2 regions of the Paenibacillus sp. P46E genome follow, and region 2 is predicted to be linked to the other one. Evidence: riboswitches for the same ligand, from Rfam matches in the RefSeq annotation. Region 2 holds a riboswitch; the other holds the start of a gene.
What was found. Region 2 has a riboswitch for glycine ahead of A3849_RS07775 (amino acid permease). Riboswitches for the same ligand answer to the same signal wherever they lie in the genome.
Positions count from the first base shown of each region.

Region 1 (8,679 bases), on a different contig from region 2:
AGTAGCATTACCTTTCAGCTCAGAGTCAGCAGAAGACCAATGAATATACTTGTGCTGGTAAAGGAGACTGAACGCGATGCAGGCCACTGAAGGAGCAACACCTGACCCCACCCGTTTTTCGAGGAATTTGCGGCTTTTCGTATCATTGATGGTTACCGCTTTTTTTCAAATTTTCTTCACCCCGCTGGCTGGTGCTGCCGTCGCAATCCTGATGTTATTCTCGCCATACTCCATTTTCTGGGGGAATAGTACTGCAGCATATAGCGCCAGTGATCTGTTATGGATGGGCGGGAATTTTCTGCTGGCCGGGGGGGCATTTGCCCTGCTCTGGCTCGGGTATTGGTGGATGCTGTATGGGCTGGCAGAAGACCGGCACATCCGTTTGTTCCCCTTGCACGTCCTTTTCGCCTATTTCCCGCTTCTTTTTTTTCTGTACCAGATTGATCCTGGATATGATCCTATGGCGATGATCGTGGGCAATGCCGGGGAGTCGACCTTCATGGTATGCATGGCTATGACTCTTGCGATACTGTTCCCCTTATACTCGTTTGGCGTGTACTATTTCGTGCTAAGGCCTGCGGGACGGCCACGGAAGCGTTACCGTTTCACCCTGCTCTGCATGGTGTTCGCGGTTATTGCGATCGCCCTGCTTCCTGTGTTATGGCACATCGCACCGCTGCTGTATCCCGGGCTTCTCGAATTCCCTAATTAGCGGCAGATTCCAATGTATGAGTACACATGAAAAATCACAAAAAGACAGACCTCACACATTAGTAACACGAATTGTGATGTGAAGGCCTGTCTCTATTTTATATGCCGGAAACTAGTGTCCGCAGGGTATTCTATTCTTCAATTAACTTGCCATAAGCTGCCGCATCCAGCAGTCCGGACGCCACTTCGGCAAACTCCCCAGTGATTTCCAGTTCAAAAATCCATCCGCCGCTGTAAGGCTGATCGTTAATCAGCTCCGGGCTGGCTTCGAGTGCATCGTTGATTCTGGTCACTGTTCCCGATACCGGAGAATAGAGCTCAGATACCGTCTTGACGGATTCGATGCTGCCTACGCTGTCGCCAGCCGAGAGGGCCGCACCCACTTCAGGAAACTCCACGAATACGATATCACCAAGCAAATGCTGGGCATGATCCGTAATTCCGACACGTACTATGCGCCCTTCACCCTGCTGTGCCCATTCATGCTCTTCGCTGTACAACAGGTTGTCTAGCACTTCACTCATTCTTAAGCCGCCTCTTTTCCAAATTTGGAGTTGTAAAATTAGTTATAGACTAAGTTATTGCGCCGCTCAATGTCAATATAACTGACAGGAAAATAAAATTTGTCATCTTTTTGACGTTTTTTTGTTGACAGCGGAGTTGTATACCCGCTTTAATGGAGTCAGTAGAAAACAATACGGTTTGCGAATGATGGCATAGGGAGAGACTGTCTCTGAGAAGACAGCGCCGAAGGAGTAAGCCCGGGAGGGTGAATCTCTCAGGCAAAAGGACCTTTGCCGGACGCATCTCTGGAGAGCTATCTGAAACCTGCCCGGCAGGGATTCAGATCACCAACGGGGAAACCTGCGCGCTGGTCAGCAGGGTAACTCTCAGGTACAAAGGACAGAGCGAAAGGCTTATATGCGGGTTGTGCATATTTGTCTTTTGCCTGTCCTTTTTCGCATGTAATCAGACAAGGGAGTGAGCCGATGGATGCTTTGAAAAGAACACCTTTTTACGACCTTTACTCCGCCTATGCAGAGTCCAGATGTATTGATTTCGGCGGCTGGGAGCTGCCGGTGCAATTCACGGGAATCGTGAAGGAGCATGAGGCGGTCCGCCGGCAGGCCGGACTATTCGATGTATCGCATATGGGCGAATTCATGGTCAGCGGCAACGGCTCGGAAGCCTTTCTGCAGCGGATGACCACGAATGATGTTAGCCGTCTTCAGGATGGCGGTGCGCAGTACACCCTGATGCTCTACCCAAGCGGTGGTGTAGTCGATGATCTGCTGGTCTACCGCCTCGGCGAAGAGCGTTACATGCTGGTCGTCAATGCCTCCAATATCGACAAAGACTTCCAGTGGCTGCAGGAGCATCTCACAGATGAATTCAGCGGCGTGACGCTGAACAATGTCTCCGATGAGACGCTGCTGCTCGCACTGCAAGGCCCTCTGGCTGAGACGATTCTGGCCGAAGTTACCTCAGCTCCCATCGCGGAGCTTGCACCGTTCCATTTCATCGAGCGCGCTGTAGTCTGCGGCGTTGAGGTTCTGCTCTCCCGGACCGGGTATACCGGTGAGGACGGTTTTGAGCTGTATGCACCGCTGGACACAGCAGCTGTGCTGTGGAATGGCCTGCTTGCGGCAGGCGCTCCGCACGGTCTGACTCCCGCCGGACTCGGCGCACGCGATACGCTTCGTTTCGAAGCCAAGCTGCCGCTATATGGTCAGGAGCTGTCGGCGGACATTACACCGCTGGAAGCGGGAGTCCAGTTCTTCGTGAAGCTGGACAAAGCCGATTTCCTAGGCAAGGACGCACTGGTGAAGCAGAAGGAAGCCGGACTGCCCCGCCGCCTCGTGGGCCTGGAAATGATTGACCGCGGGATTCCGCGCTCGCATTATCCGGTCTACGCGGATGGTGTGAAGATCGGGGAGGTCACTACAGGCACACAGTCGCCAACGCTGAAACGCAATTTGGGTCTGGCGCTGCTGGACGCCGCCTATTCGGAGCTTGGAACAGAGGTATACGTGGAGATCCGCGGCAAACAGCTTAAGGCGGCCGTGGTCAAAGCGCCATTTTATAAAAAAAGCCAAGGAGTGAAGCCGCAATGAAGCACCGTTATCTGCCGATGACCGAGCAAGACCGTAACGAGATGATGGAGGCTGTCGGGATTCAATCCGTGGAGGAGCTGTTTGCCGACATCCCGCAGGCTGTCCGTTATCAGGGAACGATGCCGATGTCAGAGGCACTTGATGAATACGCACTGCTGCGCCATATGAAAGAGCTGTCTGACCGCAATGCCAGCTTCGACACCCATGCCAGCTTCCTCGGTGCAGGGCTCTATGACCATCATATCCCCGTTGTCATTAACCATGTGATTTCCCGCTCGGAATTCTATACCGCCTATACCCCTTACCAGCCGGAGATCAGCCAAGGCGAGCTGCAGGCGATCTTCGAATTCCAGTCCTATATCTGCGAGCTAACCGGCATGAAAGTAGCGAATGCCAGCATGTATGACGGTGCGACCGCCTTCTCGGAAGCTGCGGTGCTTGCCGCCGGTGCGACAAAACGCAAAAAGCTGATCGTCTCCCGCACCGTTCACCCCGAAGCACGCCAGGTACTGCGTACCTCAGCGGGTGCATGGGGCCTGGATGTTGTGGAGATTGACTACGCAAACGGAGTAACGGATCAGGCCAAGCTAGCCGCCGCAATTGACGGTGACACAGCCGCCGTACTGGTACAGTCACCGAACTTCTTCGGCGCCATTGAGGACCTTGGTGCGATGGAGCCGCTGATCCATGCCGTGAAGGGCCTGCTCGTGGTCAGTGCCAATCCGCTGGCACTCGGCATTCTCGAAACACCGGGCAAGCTTGGCGCCGACATTGTAGTCGGTGACGCCCAGCCGCTAGGCATTCCGGCTTCACTCGGTGGTCCAACCTGCGGCTTCTTCGCCGTAGCCGAGCCCCTCATGCGCCGCATGCCGGGCCGGATCGTCGGCCAGACCATTGACCGTAACGGCAAACGCGGTTTCGTGCTGACACTGCAGGCACGCGAGCAGCATATCCGCCGCGAAAAAGCGACTTCCAACATCTGCTCCAACCAGGCGCTGCTCGCACTATGCGCTTCCGTCTACCTGTCCGTCATGGGCAAAGAAGGCATGCGCGAGGTTGGGGAGCTCAACATCCGCAAAAGCCATTATGCAGCCGGCAAGCTTGGCGAATTAACTGGCGCAGCCCCAGCGTTCACGGCACCGTTCTTCAATGAATTTGTTCTGAAACTGCCGGAAGGCTCCAGCGTCAGCGAGATTAATTCCAGGCTATTGAAGGAAGGCTACCTCGGCGGCTATGATCTGGGCCGGGATTATCCTGAATTGAACGGACATATGCTGGTTGCCGTCACCGAGAAAAGAAGCAAAACGGAAATTGACCAATTCAAAGTGGCACTGGAGGGTTGTATATGAAACCGGAACAAAGTCTGATCTTTGAGCTTAGCCGTCCCGGCCGCACGGCCTATTCCCTGCCCGTGTGCGATGTTCCGCAGGAAGAGAGCATCGATGCCCTGATTCCCGCCGGACTGCTGAGAAGCGAGCCGGTAGTCTTGCCGGAAGTATCGGAAGTGGATGTCATCCGCCACTATACCGCACTGTCCCGCCGCAACTTCGGCGTGGATAACGGCTTTTATCCGCTCGGCTCCTGTACCATGAAATACAATCCGAAGATTAACGAAGACGTTGCCCGTTTCACGGGACTGGCCAAGATTCACCCTTACCAGCCGGAAGAGAGCATTCAGGGTGCCCTTGAACTGATGCATACTCTGCAAAAGGATCTGGCTGCCCTGACCGGCATGGATGCCGTGTCTCTGCAGCCAGCCGCTGGTGCCCATGGTGAATGGACCGGCCTGATGATGATCCGCGCCTACCATGAGAGCCGCGGCGAGACCCGCTCCAAGGTCATCGTGCCCGATTCCTCGCACGGCACCAACCCGGCCAGCGCCTCTGCAGCCGGCCTGGAAACGGTAACGATCCCATCCAACGATAAGGGGATGGTTGACCTTGAGGCTCTGAAAGCGGCTATCGGCAGCGATACCGCAGCCCTGATGCTGACCAACCCGAGTACACTCGGATTGTTCGAGACGCAAATCATTGAAATCGCTCAGATCGTACACGAAGCAGGCGGCCTGCTCTATTACGACGGAGCGAACTCCAATGCAATTATGGGCATTACCCGCCCCGGCGATATGGGCTTCGACGTCGTGCATTTGAATCTGCACAAGACGATGAGCACCCCGCACGGCGGCGGCGGTCCGGGAGCAGGACCGGTCGGTGTAAAAGCGAAGCTGATTCCGTTCCTGCCACAGCCGACGGTGATCCAAAACGCAGACAGCAGCTACTCGCTGAACTACGGCGGTCCGGAATCGATCGGACGCGTCAAAGCCTTTTACGGCAACTTCGGTATTCTGGTCCGTGCCTACGCCTATATCCGCACCTACGGACCGGACGGCTTGCGTGAAGTTTCTGAGAATGCCGTGCTGAACGCTAACTATATGATGCACCGGCTCGCGCCGTATTTTGAAATCCCGTATCCGGGTATTTGCAAGCATGAGTTTGTCATGTCCGGCCGGAATCTCAAGCAGTACGGGGTACGGACATTGGATGTAGCCAAGCGGTTACTCGACTTCGGCTACCACCCGCCAACCGTATATTTCCCGCTGACGGTAGAGGAATGCATGATGATCGAGCCAACCGAAACCGAAAGCAAGGAAACGCTCGACGGGTTCATCGAGACGATGATCCAAATCGTCAAAGAAGCCCAGGAAACACCGGAAATCGTGATCAATGCTCCGCATACTACGGAGATCAGCCGTCTCGACGAGACACAGGCTGCGCGCAAGCCGGTACTGAATTGTTCCTGCGGTTAACAAACTTATTTAGTTAATTAAAGGAGCCCATTTTTCACTATGGGCTCCTTTTTGAACAAGAAATAAATGCCTTTTATATAAGAAGTTTTGGGTTGTTTTCGAAATTAGGTGAAAGCTTCTTAATGAACTGCCAACGGTCAGTTACATTCATTTTATTATATATGCTCTTAATTACATTTCTCACTGTACCTTCACTAATCCCTAAACCGTTGGAAATAAATAATGCACTTTTTTCTGATAACCACATTTGAGCTACGTCTTTTTCTCGTCTGGTCAAGCTATATTCATCGAAACTCATTTCCAGCTTAAGAAACTGTAACTCGGGGTTAGTCCACATCCACTTATCGCTTACATTTTCTGCTATCTGCCTCATTAATGGGACAGCCAATTCGATTTGCTGCCCCTTATTAAAAGAGATATCCACATAACCTTGTACAACACCCTCTGAATAAAGAGGTGAACATACACAGTTCCAATCAAAAAATAAAGGATTTGTATGTTCCTTCCCTTTAACTACTCCAATAGAATTCATTTCCATAGCTAGTGAAACAGCATTCAGTCCGAGATCTTGTTTGGAAAAACTCGTTCCAACACCTAAGCCGACCTTATTGAGTTCGTCTTTTATATCAGGTGATGAAGGATACAAATCAAGGATTTCTCCCATATCATCGGTCAGAAAAGCTGCAAAGTCTACTGATATGTACTTACTAATTTTAAGCATCTCGTTATGTAAGGAAGTAATCATTGCTTTATGATATATAGAATCCGGCTTAATCTCCGAAAAAGAGAGCGCGCTCTTATTATCGTGAGCTATTGAACTGCTAATTTTACTCAATGAATAGAACGAATCCAATTGTTCCTTTTCTAGGTCTTCAGGTGAATACCAAAATTTTGTCTGATCGTAAGCTGTTGTCAATTATAGCCCTCCTGATTTCCATCATTTGTATTACCGAAAAAGAATAACATTCTAAAATGATATATTCAAGTAACTATGAAATGATTCAGAAAAGATAATACAGTAAAAGATTCCTATCATAATTAGGAAGAAATGTAAATACCCACTTCTTAACATTTAACACCAATAATTCCTATGGTAATCTTTTTTATGTAATACACTACATAAACAGGGAGGTATTTTAGTGAAAACATCTTTTACAGAACTAACCCTTTCAGAATTGGAGCAAATTCAAGGGGAAGGGGTTTGGAGCGATTTGGGATACGCTGTAGGTTATGGCTTACATCAAGCATATGAGGGGGCAAAAGATGTTGTAGGGCTAACTAAAGAAGCAATGAACCCTATGAACTGGATTAACAGTTATTACCCAGGATTCAAGCCTTGATTTGTTCATTTTCAACCTTTAAAAAACCATTATTAAAGGAGAGGTAATATTATGAATATTAACGCATTCACTGAACTTTCACAGAATGAAGCACTAGAATTAGAAGGTGGCGGTTGGTTAGACACAGTGTTGGATTTTTCTAAAGAAGTTGGAAAAACCACGCTCGGAAAAGTGGTTGCCGTTGTTAGTTTTGTTCAGCCAGCTTATGACTTTGCAAAAGGTGTAAAAGCTGGTTGGGATGGATACTATAATTAATAACACCCCCCCAATATAAATTTATATTGGGGGGCTATTGGGGATAATTATGCTTAACGACAACGGGAAATATTATTTAACAAAAGATCTGGTGCAATTAATTACACTTTTCTTTATATGTAACTTATTTCTTTCAATTAGCTTAGGTTTTATTTTCAGAAATGACTCTATTATCAACTATATTGCAATATTTGCTCAACTTCTTTCCTACATTATTACCTTAAGTTTATCAAGCAAATTAAAGAAAGATATTCTTAAATTATCCAACTTTATAGGTTTAAATCATTTGTTTACTTACATAATTGCCCTTGTCTCATTAGGACTTTTTTATTTTGCAGTTATGTTCTTTGTGGATTTTTTAAAATGGGACCACATTTCAGAACAACTAACCTTGGTTGAAACCCTTAAACCCGGATACTTAAAGAGTTTTCATATTATTTCTTTCTTAATTTTATCGTTTCCGTTTCCTTTTTTTGAAGAATTAATTTTCAGAGGTTTCCTCATTAATTTCTTTAAGGAACGCTTCTCCTATATTGCCGCAATTATAATATCATCCTTACTTTTTGGTCTTTTACATGAAGGGCATTTTTTCACAACCACTATCTTTGGAGTGATACTATGCCTTGAAAATAAAGTTACCAAATCTCTTACACCTGGAATAATAACTCATATCTTATGGAACTTTTTGAATTTAACTTTTTAACTCTGATACTTAGAATCAAGATTTTAAAAAACTTTATGGGAGCACTCCATGAAAAAAAGCAAATTTGATATATTGATACTTTTTATATTCTCAGTTCATTTATTTAATTTATTTTTTTCTTTTTTCAAAATTCATTCTATTGAATGGTTTTCTTTGTTTATTGTATTAGTGCTTCTAATTATGTATATACATTTCCATTACAATAAATCATTACAAAAAAACAAATAATAAAGAATAAAATCACATTATAGGTGGGAATTGATCTGTTCAAAAAATACGTATGCATTAAACAACATGATTATAAAGATTGCGGAGCCGCCTGCATCGCCATGGTTACGAAACATTATGGACTTAACTATCCAATTACTAAAATACGGGAAGTTGCGGGAACAGATAGTAGAGGTACAAGCGCATACGGCTTGGTTAAAGCTGCAGAAAAAATAGGTTTTACCGCCAAGGCCGTAAAAGGAAATCACGAGGCATTTTTTGAAAACTTCCCACTCCCGGCCATTGCTCACGTGGTTATAGACCAAACCCTATTGCATTATGTTGTCATTCATAAAATTACGAAAAAAACAATTGTCATCGCAGATCCCGCGAAAGGCATTGTTAAATATACACCGGAAAACTTTTTCAATATCTGGACCGGTGTTCTCATATTAATGGTACCCACTCCCCAGTTTAAAAAGGGCGACGAGTCTAAAGGGTTATTCACTCGTTTTTTTGGATTACTGATTCCTCAGAAAAGAA
Region 1 covers NZ_LVYZ01000033.1:17,477-26,155, forward strand. Annotated here, with positions in the region: gene A3849_RS09700 (flagellar motor protein MotB) at 1-5, shown strand, start outside; gene A3849_RS09705 (hypothetical protein) at 77-712, shown strand; gene gcvH (glycine cleavage system protein GcvH) at 843-1,235, opposite strand; glycine riboswitch at 1,420-1,515, shown strand; gene gcvT (glycine cleavage system aminomethyltransferase GcvT) at 1,701-2,825, shown strand; gene gcvPA (aminomethyl-transferring glycine dehydrogenase subunit GcvPA) at 2,822-4,174, shown strand; gene gcvPB (aminomethyl-transferring glycine dehydrogenase subunit GcvPB) at 4,171-5,631, shown strand; gene A3849_RS09730 (helix-turn-helix transcriptional regulator) at 5,705-6,547, opposite strand; gene A3849_RS09735 (hypothetical protein) at 6,771-6,971, shown strand; gene A3849_RS09740 (hypothetical protein) at 7,023-7,226, shown strand; gene A3849_RS09745 (CPBP family intramembrane glutamic endopeptidase) at 7,276-7,929, shown strand; gene A3849_RS09750 (peptidase domain-containing ABC transporter) at 8,193-8,679, shown strand, end outside.
Region 1: another riboswitch for glycine. It lies ahead of gcvT (glycine cleavage system aminomethyltransferase GcvT); the one in region 2 lies ahead of A3849_RS07775 (amino acid permease).

Region 2 (8,679 bases):
CCCGTCAGATGATTGAACAGAGCTTCGGTCAGATGCAGGAGGAATTCGCCGCTTTTATTGCCTCTTCTCCCGAAGACCGCCTGAAGGCTCTCCTTCACAAAAGACCCGCACTGATCAGCCGTGTCCCCCAGCATCAGTTGGCTAGTTATCTCGGAATAACGCCGGAATCACTGAGCCGGATCAAGAAGCGGATTCAGCGCGAACCCGCGGGTCCGGGACTCTGAACAGCAGCCATAGGCCAAGGCCCAGCTCTCCCGCTGTCATAGGCAGCATAAATACCCATTTGACTACTTTTATAAATTCTTCATACTCAGGAACGAGTGTGCTGCTCAGATGGAGCAAGATATAACCTGCCCCAGCCAACAGCAACAGAACACTAATAATCTTCGGGATATTCCCTGATTGAAAGGCCAGCAGGCCCACTGTGAGCAAATGCCCCCCAAACAGAATCAAGCCGATCGACCACACCGCTTCAAAAGCGTGAAGAAAAAGCATCATCTCCGCCTGCAGCTCCTGCGGTGTGAAGCCGATCAGTGCCTGACTCCTGCTGTCTGTAAGAAGCGAGACGACAACCAGGCTGGAGACAGCAACCCCCAATACCGCGGTATAGGACAGGCGCAGCCATGCGCCCAGCAGGGACAGTGCGTGCTGCACAGGCTGCAGAACCGTATATAATGCCCATGCGGCTGCAATGTCGCAGGCTAATATCAGCACCCATCCCAGAATTTCAGCCCTGAATAGCAGGGGAGAAGCTTGCAGGTTGCCGAAGGTAGCGGCTGGATCTCCCTCCACCACAAGACTCCCATGAACATATCCATACGAAAATGCGGCGGCCACCGCCATCACAAGTAGTGAAATTCCCCCAGTTCGTGCCACTGCTGCAGTCATTAACACAACCCCCTCTAATTGATTCTGGTTCCATTGTACAAAGAGGGTAAGGAGGGGGCATTGACTTAAGTCAAGGGAGTTCAGATGAGGGATGCAAAAGCGCCTGGTATCGAAGTCAAGCCGGGATAACGCAAGGTTGGTGAAACCGTACCTCAAGCAAAGGTGAAATTGTAGGCCATGCAGAATATTTGAAAGAGGGTATCAAAGTTACAAAGCGTTGTGGAAAAGTTCTATATCATGGAGGGTTAAATATGAACAGTTATCAAAAAGAAACGGTAAAGATTAAACATCATGGGAGAGAAGTTTTTGGTGTCTCTTACATGCCTAATAAGAAAAAGTGTCCCGTCGTGATCTTCAGCCATGGTTTTAATGGAATAAATGAAGACTTCGCTATGAATAGTGACTATTTAGCAAAGAATGGTGTGGGCGCCTATGGTTTCGACTTTTGTGGAGGCTCCGTAAACTCAAAGAGTGACCTTAGGACCAATGAAATGTCTATATTTACAGAAAAGGAAGATCTATGCGCTGTCGTTGAGAACATAAAAACTTGGGAGAATGTTGATCCTGATAATATCTTTTTATTTGGAGGAAGCCAGGGAGGATTAGTATCTGCATTAGTAGCTGATGAGTATATAAAAGATATTAAAGGACTTTTATTGCTATTTCCAGCACTGTGTATTGTAGCTGACTGGAATAAAAAGTTTCCAACACTGGGGAGCATTCCTGATGCGTATGAGCTGTGGGAAGTTCAATTGGGGAGAGTGTTTTTTGAATCCATTCATGAATATGATGTATTTGACCATATTGGCCAATTCGATAAAAATGTTTTGATTTTTCATGGGGATCAGGATGATATTGTGTCACTTGAATATGGGAAGAAGGCGTCAATGATATACCCTCATGCTAGAATTGAAGTGTTTCCTGGAGAAGGTCACGGTTTTTCAGAAGCTGGTAATCAAAGAGTCGCTGAGATGACATATGAATTTATAAAAGCAAATATCTAATCTCTAAATGAAATAGATATTATTCCCGGTCTCTGTCTAGGTCTGGGCAGAGGCGCTCATGAGCGTATCATGCTTTGGCAACTCAAGTCTGGAGGGGGTTACTTATGCAAAATCGAATTCATACGCCCGGTCCTGTGCTTGGCAGCGACGGCGTTTTGCTGCAGCGCGGTTACTCGACCCAAGCCGTGCTTACCTTCAATCGGGACGCAATCAAGGCACCACCCTGGCGAGTGAAGGAATGGGACTTCTATCAAGTGTCGAACGATCAGTATGGCTTGCAGATGACTATAGGGCATGTCTCCTACGCCGGCGATGTATCCGTGAAGCTCTTCGAGTTTGAGACTGGTAAACGGTACGATATATCGAACATGCTTATATTGCCATTCGGGCGTTTGAATATGCCGGCAACGGCCGAGCAAGGCGATCTGACGTATCAGAAAAAAGGCTTCCTCATGCAGTTTCAAGTGATGGACGGAGAGCGCAGACTTATTTGCAAGTCCGCTGGCAACGGCAAGCAGTTACCGATCGACATCGATATTCGGCTAATCCAGCCTGATTCTACCTCGATTGTGATGGCAACGCCATTTGATGAGGATAGTCGTTTTTTCTATTACAATCATAAAATCAATTGTATGCCTGCTAACGGTTTTGCCCGAATAGGGGAACAGGAATATCGCTTCGAAGCCGATACCGCCTTCGGGCTTCTCGATTGGGGCCGGGGGGTATGGCCTTTCAGTCACGAGTGGTTCTGGGGAAGCGGCAGCGGTTATGCCTTCGGCAAACGGTTCGGCTTTAACATCGGCTATGGCTTCGGTAACACATCTGCCGCCACGGAGAACATCTTGTTCTATGACGGCGAAGCGCATAAGATCGGCCAAGTTCACTTCGATCTGCAAGGAGGCGGTGGTTACATGGCCAGGAAAACCTTCATCAGCGAAGATGGGCGATTCGAAATGGAGTTCAAGCCGATCTATGATCGGTACACGGAAATGAAACTGAAAATTATCGATACGCATTGCCACCAGATTTTCGGGAAGTTTAACGGGAAGGCCGTTTTAGACGACGGTACGGTAATCGAGGTTAAGGATCTCGTGGCCTTTGCGGAACATGCGGTCAACCGGTGGTAAAGGGACTTAACGCGATCGGCTTGCGCAGTTTCATATTCCCGGGTTATATATCCGCTTCGGCCATTTGATCTGCAACGTAGCTAGATTGAGAAGTGAGAGGCTAAAGATCTGTTTTTTAGGAGGAATTACAGTAAGGATATTAATTGTTATATTCTCAGCGTTAAAAATATTAACTATACGGGGGATTCGACGATGCCGCTATTCAAGGGTTTCAAGACGGGGTAAAGGCGGATCGTCTAGCGTTCTTGGATGAATTTATAACCAATTTCTTCGCCACTGGGGGAAAGAACGGACTTGGTAAACGAAGCGTTCCGTTTATACAATCGCGTTATTGCGGCTTTTGCTTCGCCGAAAGGCACGCTTGATTTTAGCTGCACCGATTTCTGTGTGGACCTTGAGACTGGAGAACGTTCCATGTGAAAGGTTGCAGCTTCTAATATACGTCATCCGGAGCCGCACTTGATTATTGAACAAGAAAAGTATAATATGAGTCCATACCATTGGTTTAAATGTTTAAACATTTAAACTACATAAACGGGGAGGCACCAGCATGGGAAAGCAGGCGTTGCAGATTTTTCGCGAAAGCCTTCCAATTCTTCAAGTATTAAGTGATCCGCACCGTCAGGATATTCTGCTCCATCTATCGGAGGATGGCAGGATGACGGTCAATGAAATTACCGGGAAGTTGTCCTTGTCACGGCCGGCAGTTTCCCATCATCTGAAATTGCTCAAAAATGCGGGAGTCATCAAAGTCGAGCAAGTGGGAACCCAGCGATATTATGAGTTGTCCATGCAGGAATCGGTAGAGTTGTTAAGAAGGCTTCTAGCTGCCTTAGAGCGGGATTGTCTCTAGGCCCATTTCATAGAAAGAGGAGAAGGAATATGAAGCAGTGGAACTCAGAGCAGGTCAATGAAATCCTGCAGGAGCATCGCGAGAAATTTCATAGCGGTTATACACGAAGCGTGGAGTTTCGTCTGGAGCAGCTGGGGAAGCTGTCGGATGCGATCAAACGGAACGAGCAGCTGTTACTGGCGGCATTATATCAGGACCTGCACAAAAGTGAATTTGAGGCTTATTCGACAGAGATTGGTTATACGCTGGACAGCATCCGCTACATGAGCAAGCACTTGAAGCGGTGGATGAAGCCGCAAAGGGTAAGAACTCCCTTCTATCTTGCTGTATCTAAGAGTTACCAGTATAGAGAGCCCTACGGAACTGTTCTTATCATCGGACCCTATAATTATCCGTTCCAGCTGCTGATTGAACCGCTGATCGGAGCCATTGCGGCAGGGAACAGCGCGGTCTTAAAACCCTCCGAGAATACTCCTGCAGTTACTGCTGCCGTTAAGAAACTGATCGCCGAAACCTTTGCCGAGACGTATATCAGAGTGATTGAAGGGGAGAAGGAGACCACCTCGGCGCTGATTCACGCTCCCTTTGATTATATCTTTTTTACGGGAAGCGTACCGGTCGGCAAGATCGTCATGAAAGCTGCTGCAGATCACCTTGTGCCCGTCACGCTTGAGCTTGGGGGCAAAAGTCCGGCTATCGTGGAGCGGACTGCGAACCTTGACGTTGCGGCCAAACGGATTATTTGGGGGAAGATGATGAACGCGGGGCAGACATGTATTGCCCCGGACTATGTACTTGCCCATGAAGAGATTCGGGAGGAATTGATTGCCCGGATGAAGACGGTGCTGACAGGGTTCTTCGGACCGGACGCCAGAGTAAGTCCGGATTATGGCCGAATCGTCAATGAACGACAATTCGACCGCTTGGCCGCAATTCTGGAAGCGGGACCGAATAGCGTGCTTTCGGGCGGGAAAATGCTCAGAGATGAGCTCTACATTGAGCCAACACTGCTTGCGGCAACCTCTTGGTCGGACCCTGCGATGCAGGATGAACTCTTTGGGCCGATTTTGCCTATTATGGGCTTCCGTCTAGTGGAGGAGGCGATTGAAATGGTGAATGCCCGTCCCAAACCGTTGGCACTGTACTTGTTTACCGGACAACGTCAGGTCGAGGAGGAAGTACTCTCACGCGTCTCCTTCGGCGGCGGGTGCGTGAATGATACGATCAGCCATGTTGCCAATCACCACCTGCCATTTGGGGGAGTAGGAAACGCGGGGATCGGTGCATATCACGGGAAATACAGCTTCGAGCTGTTCTCTCATACCAAAAGCGTCCTCACCAAAAGCACGAGGCTGGATATCCCTTTCTTATTTCCGCCTTATGGCGACAAGGTCAAGTGGGTCAGAAAGATTATGCGTTAATACATGAGAAACGACGATCAGGAGGTGAACAAGATGAATAATGTACAATTTGCATCACTGGATGATGTGAAGAAAGAACTGCTGATCATGGAGGGGTACGACGTTATCCCAACCAAGCAGTGGCCGCTCTATGAGATTCTTGCCCATTGCGCTCAGACCATTGAATATTCTATGACAGGTTATCCGCAGCTGAAGCCCAGAATTGTGAGACAAACCATCGGCCGCATCGTGATCCGGAAATTTTTGAAGCAGGGCCATATGAAGCATGATTTGACGGCACATGTACCAGGTGCGTCCAAGCTTGAAAAACAGGGAACCGTCAAAGAGGGAATCGGACTTCTCCTCAAAGCAATTGATACCTTTCAAGCATACGAAGGGAAGTTAGCTCCCCACTTGATCTTTGGAGATCTAAGCAAGGAGGAGTATGACCGGTATTTCACCATGCACGTTACAGATCATTTCTCCGAGGTGCAGTTCGCAAGCTAAGCCAGTGATTGAATGCCAAAAATATCTGGAAGTAATTGGTCTGAGACTTTTATCACTGATCTGATACTCCCATTGCAAGTAATATGTTAGAATATCAGAAACGCAGGTACATTAACTTCATAATTCGCAAGCTATGATTGCTATGGATCACACTATAGCAGGAGCAGCTTCTGGAGAGACCACGGAATTCCGTGGCGCCGAAGGGTTCACAATCTCAGGCAAAAGGACAGAAGAGTACGGAATGTATTTGTCATGCTGACAGCAGCAGGACAGGTATTTTTTCATATTCTTATAACCCGGGAGATTGGATGACATCCAGTCTCTTTTTTTATTGGCATCAATACATAGTATTCATAAGGGGGAACTAGGAATGGCGCAAACAGAATTAAAAAGAGAGCTGGCCAACCGGCATGTTCAACTGATTGCCATCGGAGGCACTATTGGTACAGGATTATTCCTGGGATCGGGCAAGGCGATTCAGCAGGCGGGGCCCTCCATCATGATTACCTATCTAATCGTGGGCATCGCTGTGTTTTTCGTGATGAGAGCGCTGGGAGAGCTTCTGTTGTCTAATGCGGGATACCAGTCATTTACAGATATTGCCGAAGACTATCTTGGGCCCCGGATGGCATTCATCACGGGTTGGACCTATTGGTTCTGCTGGATCATGACGGCTATGGCTGATGTGATTGCAGTAGGCGTATATGTGCAGTATTGGTTTAATATTCCGCATTGGGTACCTGCTGTCGTCTGCCTGATTATTTTGTTAGGACTCAACTTACTGACTGTCAAAAACTTCGGTGAACTCGAATTCTGGTTTGCTCTAATCAAAGTCATCACGATTCTTGCTTTAATCGGCATAGGTATCATTTTCCTGATTATGGGGCTCAAGACGGATGCAGGATCGGTAACAGTCCGGAATCTTTGGGAACACGGAGGCGTGTTTCCGAACGGTGTAAAAGGTTTTTTATTTTCCTTCCAAATGGTGGTGTTTGCATATGTCGGTGTGGAATTAGTGGGGGTGTCGGCAGCGGAAACCGCGAATCCGGAGAAAAACATCCCATCTGCGATCAACAAAATACCTCTGCGGATTCTCTTCTTCTACGTTGGCGCGTTGTTCGTCCTGCTGTGCATTAATCCATGGACGGAACTCAGTCCGGCAGAAAGCCCTTTTGTAAAAACCTTTAGTCTAGTAGGGATTCCAATCGCCGCAGGGATTATCAATTTCGTCGTATTAACTTCAGCCGCTTCTGCATGCAACAGCGGGATGTTCTCGACAAGCCGGATTCTTTATAATTTGAGCCGGAAGAATCAAGCCTCCGTTCATTTTGCCAAACTGAATAAAAATCATGTACCCGGAAACTCGTTATTCATTTCTACGCTGGTCATATCTGCCGGTGCTCTTCTGAGCAAGCTCATTCCGGAGCAGGCCTTTGGAATCGTAACCACCATAAGTGCCATTTGTTTTATCTGGGTGTGGGGTGTTGTTCTCGTATGTCACATCAAATATAAGAAGACCCGGCCAGAATTACATTTGAAATCCAAATTCAAAGCACCGTTAACGCCGGCGGTTAATATTGTGGTCCTCGCTTTATTTGCTGCCATACTCATTATAATGCTGATCGCTAGAGAAACACGTCCGGCATTATTGTTTACGCCTCTATGGTTCATTCTGTTATATGTTTTGTATTCGGTAAATAGCAGGAAGAGGGAGCAGGACAACAAAATAATCAATGCAGAACCGACAATTCAATAAATCAAAGCAGCCCTCAATTCCACCATTCAGTGGTTTTGGGGGCTGCTTTGATCAAGACAACTCCCCATTAATGTGGAAGAGCCCTCCATTCTAAAAAGATTGTATACTGTTCTAGAGAGGTTCTGAATCCGCGAAATGGAGGATACTATATGACATTGTTTAATGAAAAAAGCGAGTCTCGCCTGATTGAGATTTTAAAATCGAACATACCAGATATTGGGGATTTACTGAATCCAGCAGCTGAGGAAGCAGAAATCAACCAAGCAGAGAGAATGATGAATTGCAGATTTCCAGATGATTTCAGACAATTATACATGAAACATAATGGAGAAGGAGATCAGGTGTTTGGAGTTATGGCTGGTTTTAGCTGGATGACCCTACAATCGGTAACGGCTACCTGGAGAAGGCGTCAGAATTCAGGCTGTGATATTATTTCCGGCAAACCGGATACAGTGAAAGAAGGGGAATATAGAAAGGGATGGGTCCCTTTTGCTGAAGATGGAGGAGGGTCGTTCCTTGTAATGGATCTGGAACCCGGAGTAAAGGGAAGTTATGGTCAAATCATTACATTAGACCGCAATTCGAATATTTCCTATGTTATTTCAGAGAGCTTGGGGCATTTCTTTGAATTTATCGAATCAGGCTTCAGCAATGGTGAAATCAATGCCATAGACGAGGAGGAAGTGATCCTTATTCACCGGAAGCATGGACATCTGTTTGATGATGTGCTGGCGTTGACTACAATGGAAACAGAAAAAAACAGCGTTATCCCAGTCAGCGGATTTTGGGCCGAGTATTTTGAAGATGATCATGAAGGCGGTTTTATTTCTGCAGAAACATTGAATAAACAGAGAATGGTCTTTATTCGGTCTGATCTGGCGAGAAAACACGGAGTAGTATCCTTGGATATTCTGACCCGTATGCCTAATCTTAAGGAACTTATTATACATGCCGATGAAATTGCAAATTACGATGTACTCAGACAGTTGCCTGGATTAACAGAGCTTGTAATAGGGGGGCAATCCTTTAAAGAGTCTGATTTGGAGTACCTAGTATACTTAGAAGAGTTACGGCAACTAACATTCACCAGACTATCATTAACGGACATATATAAACTGAAGGATATAAAAAAATTAAAAAATCT
Region 2 covers NZ_LVYZ01000029.1:125,945-134,623, reverse strand. Annotated here, with positions in the region: gene A3849_RS07815 (Crp/Fnr family transcriptional regulator) at 1-224, shown strand, start outside; gene A3849_RS07810 (DUF4386 domain-containing protein) at 181-888, opposite strand; gene A3849_RS07805 (alpha/beta hydrolase family protein) at 1,140-1,892, shown strand; gene A3849_RS07800 (DUF2804 domain-containing protein) at 1,997-3,019, shown strand; partial or broken gene A3849_RS07795 (alpha/beta hydrolase) at 3,199-3,418, shown strand; gene A3849_RS07790 (ArsR/SmtB family transcription factor) at 3,570-3,872, shown strand; gene A3849_RS07785 (aldehyde dehydrogenase) at 3,863-5,293, shown strand; gene A3849_RS07780 (DUF1569 domain-containing protein) at 5,327-5,779, shown strand; glycine riboswitch at 5,940-6,019, shown strand; gene A3849_RS07775 (amino acid permease) at 6,150-7,535, shown strand; gene A3849_RS07770 (SMI1/KNR4 family protein) at 7,685-8,679, shown strand, end outside.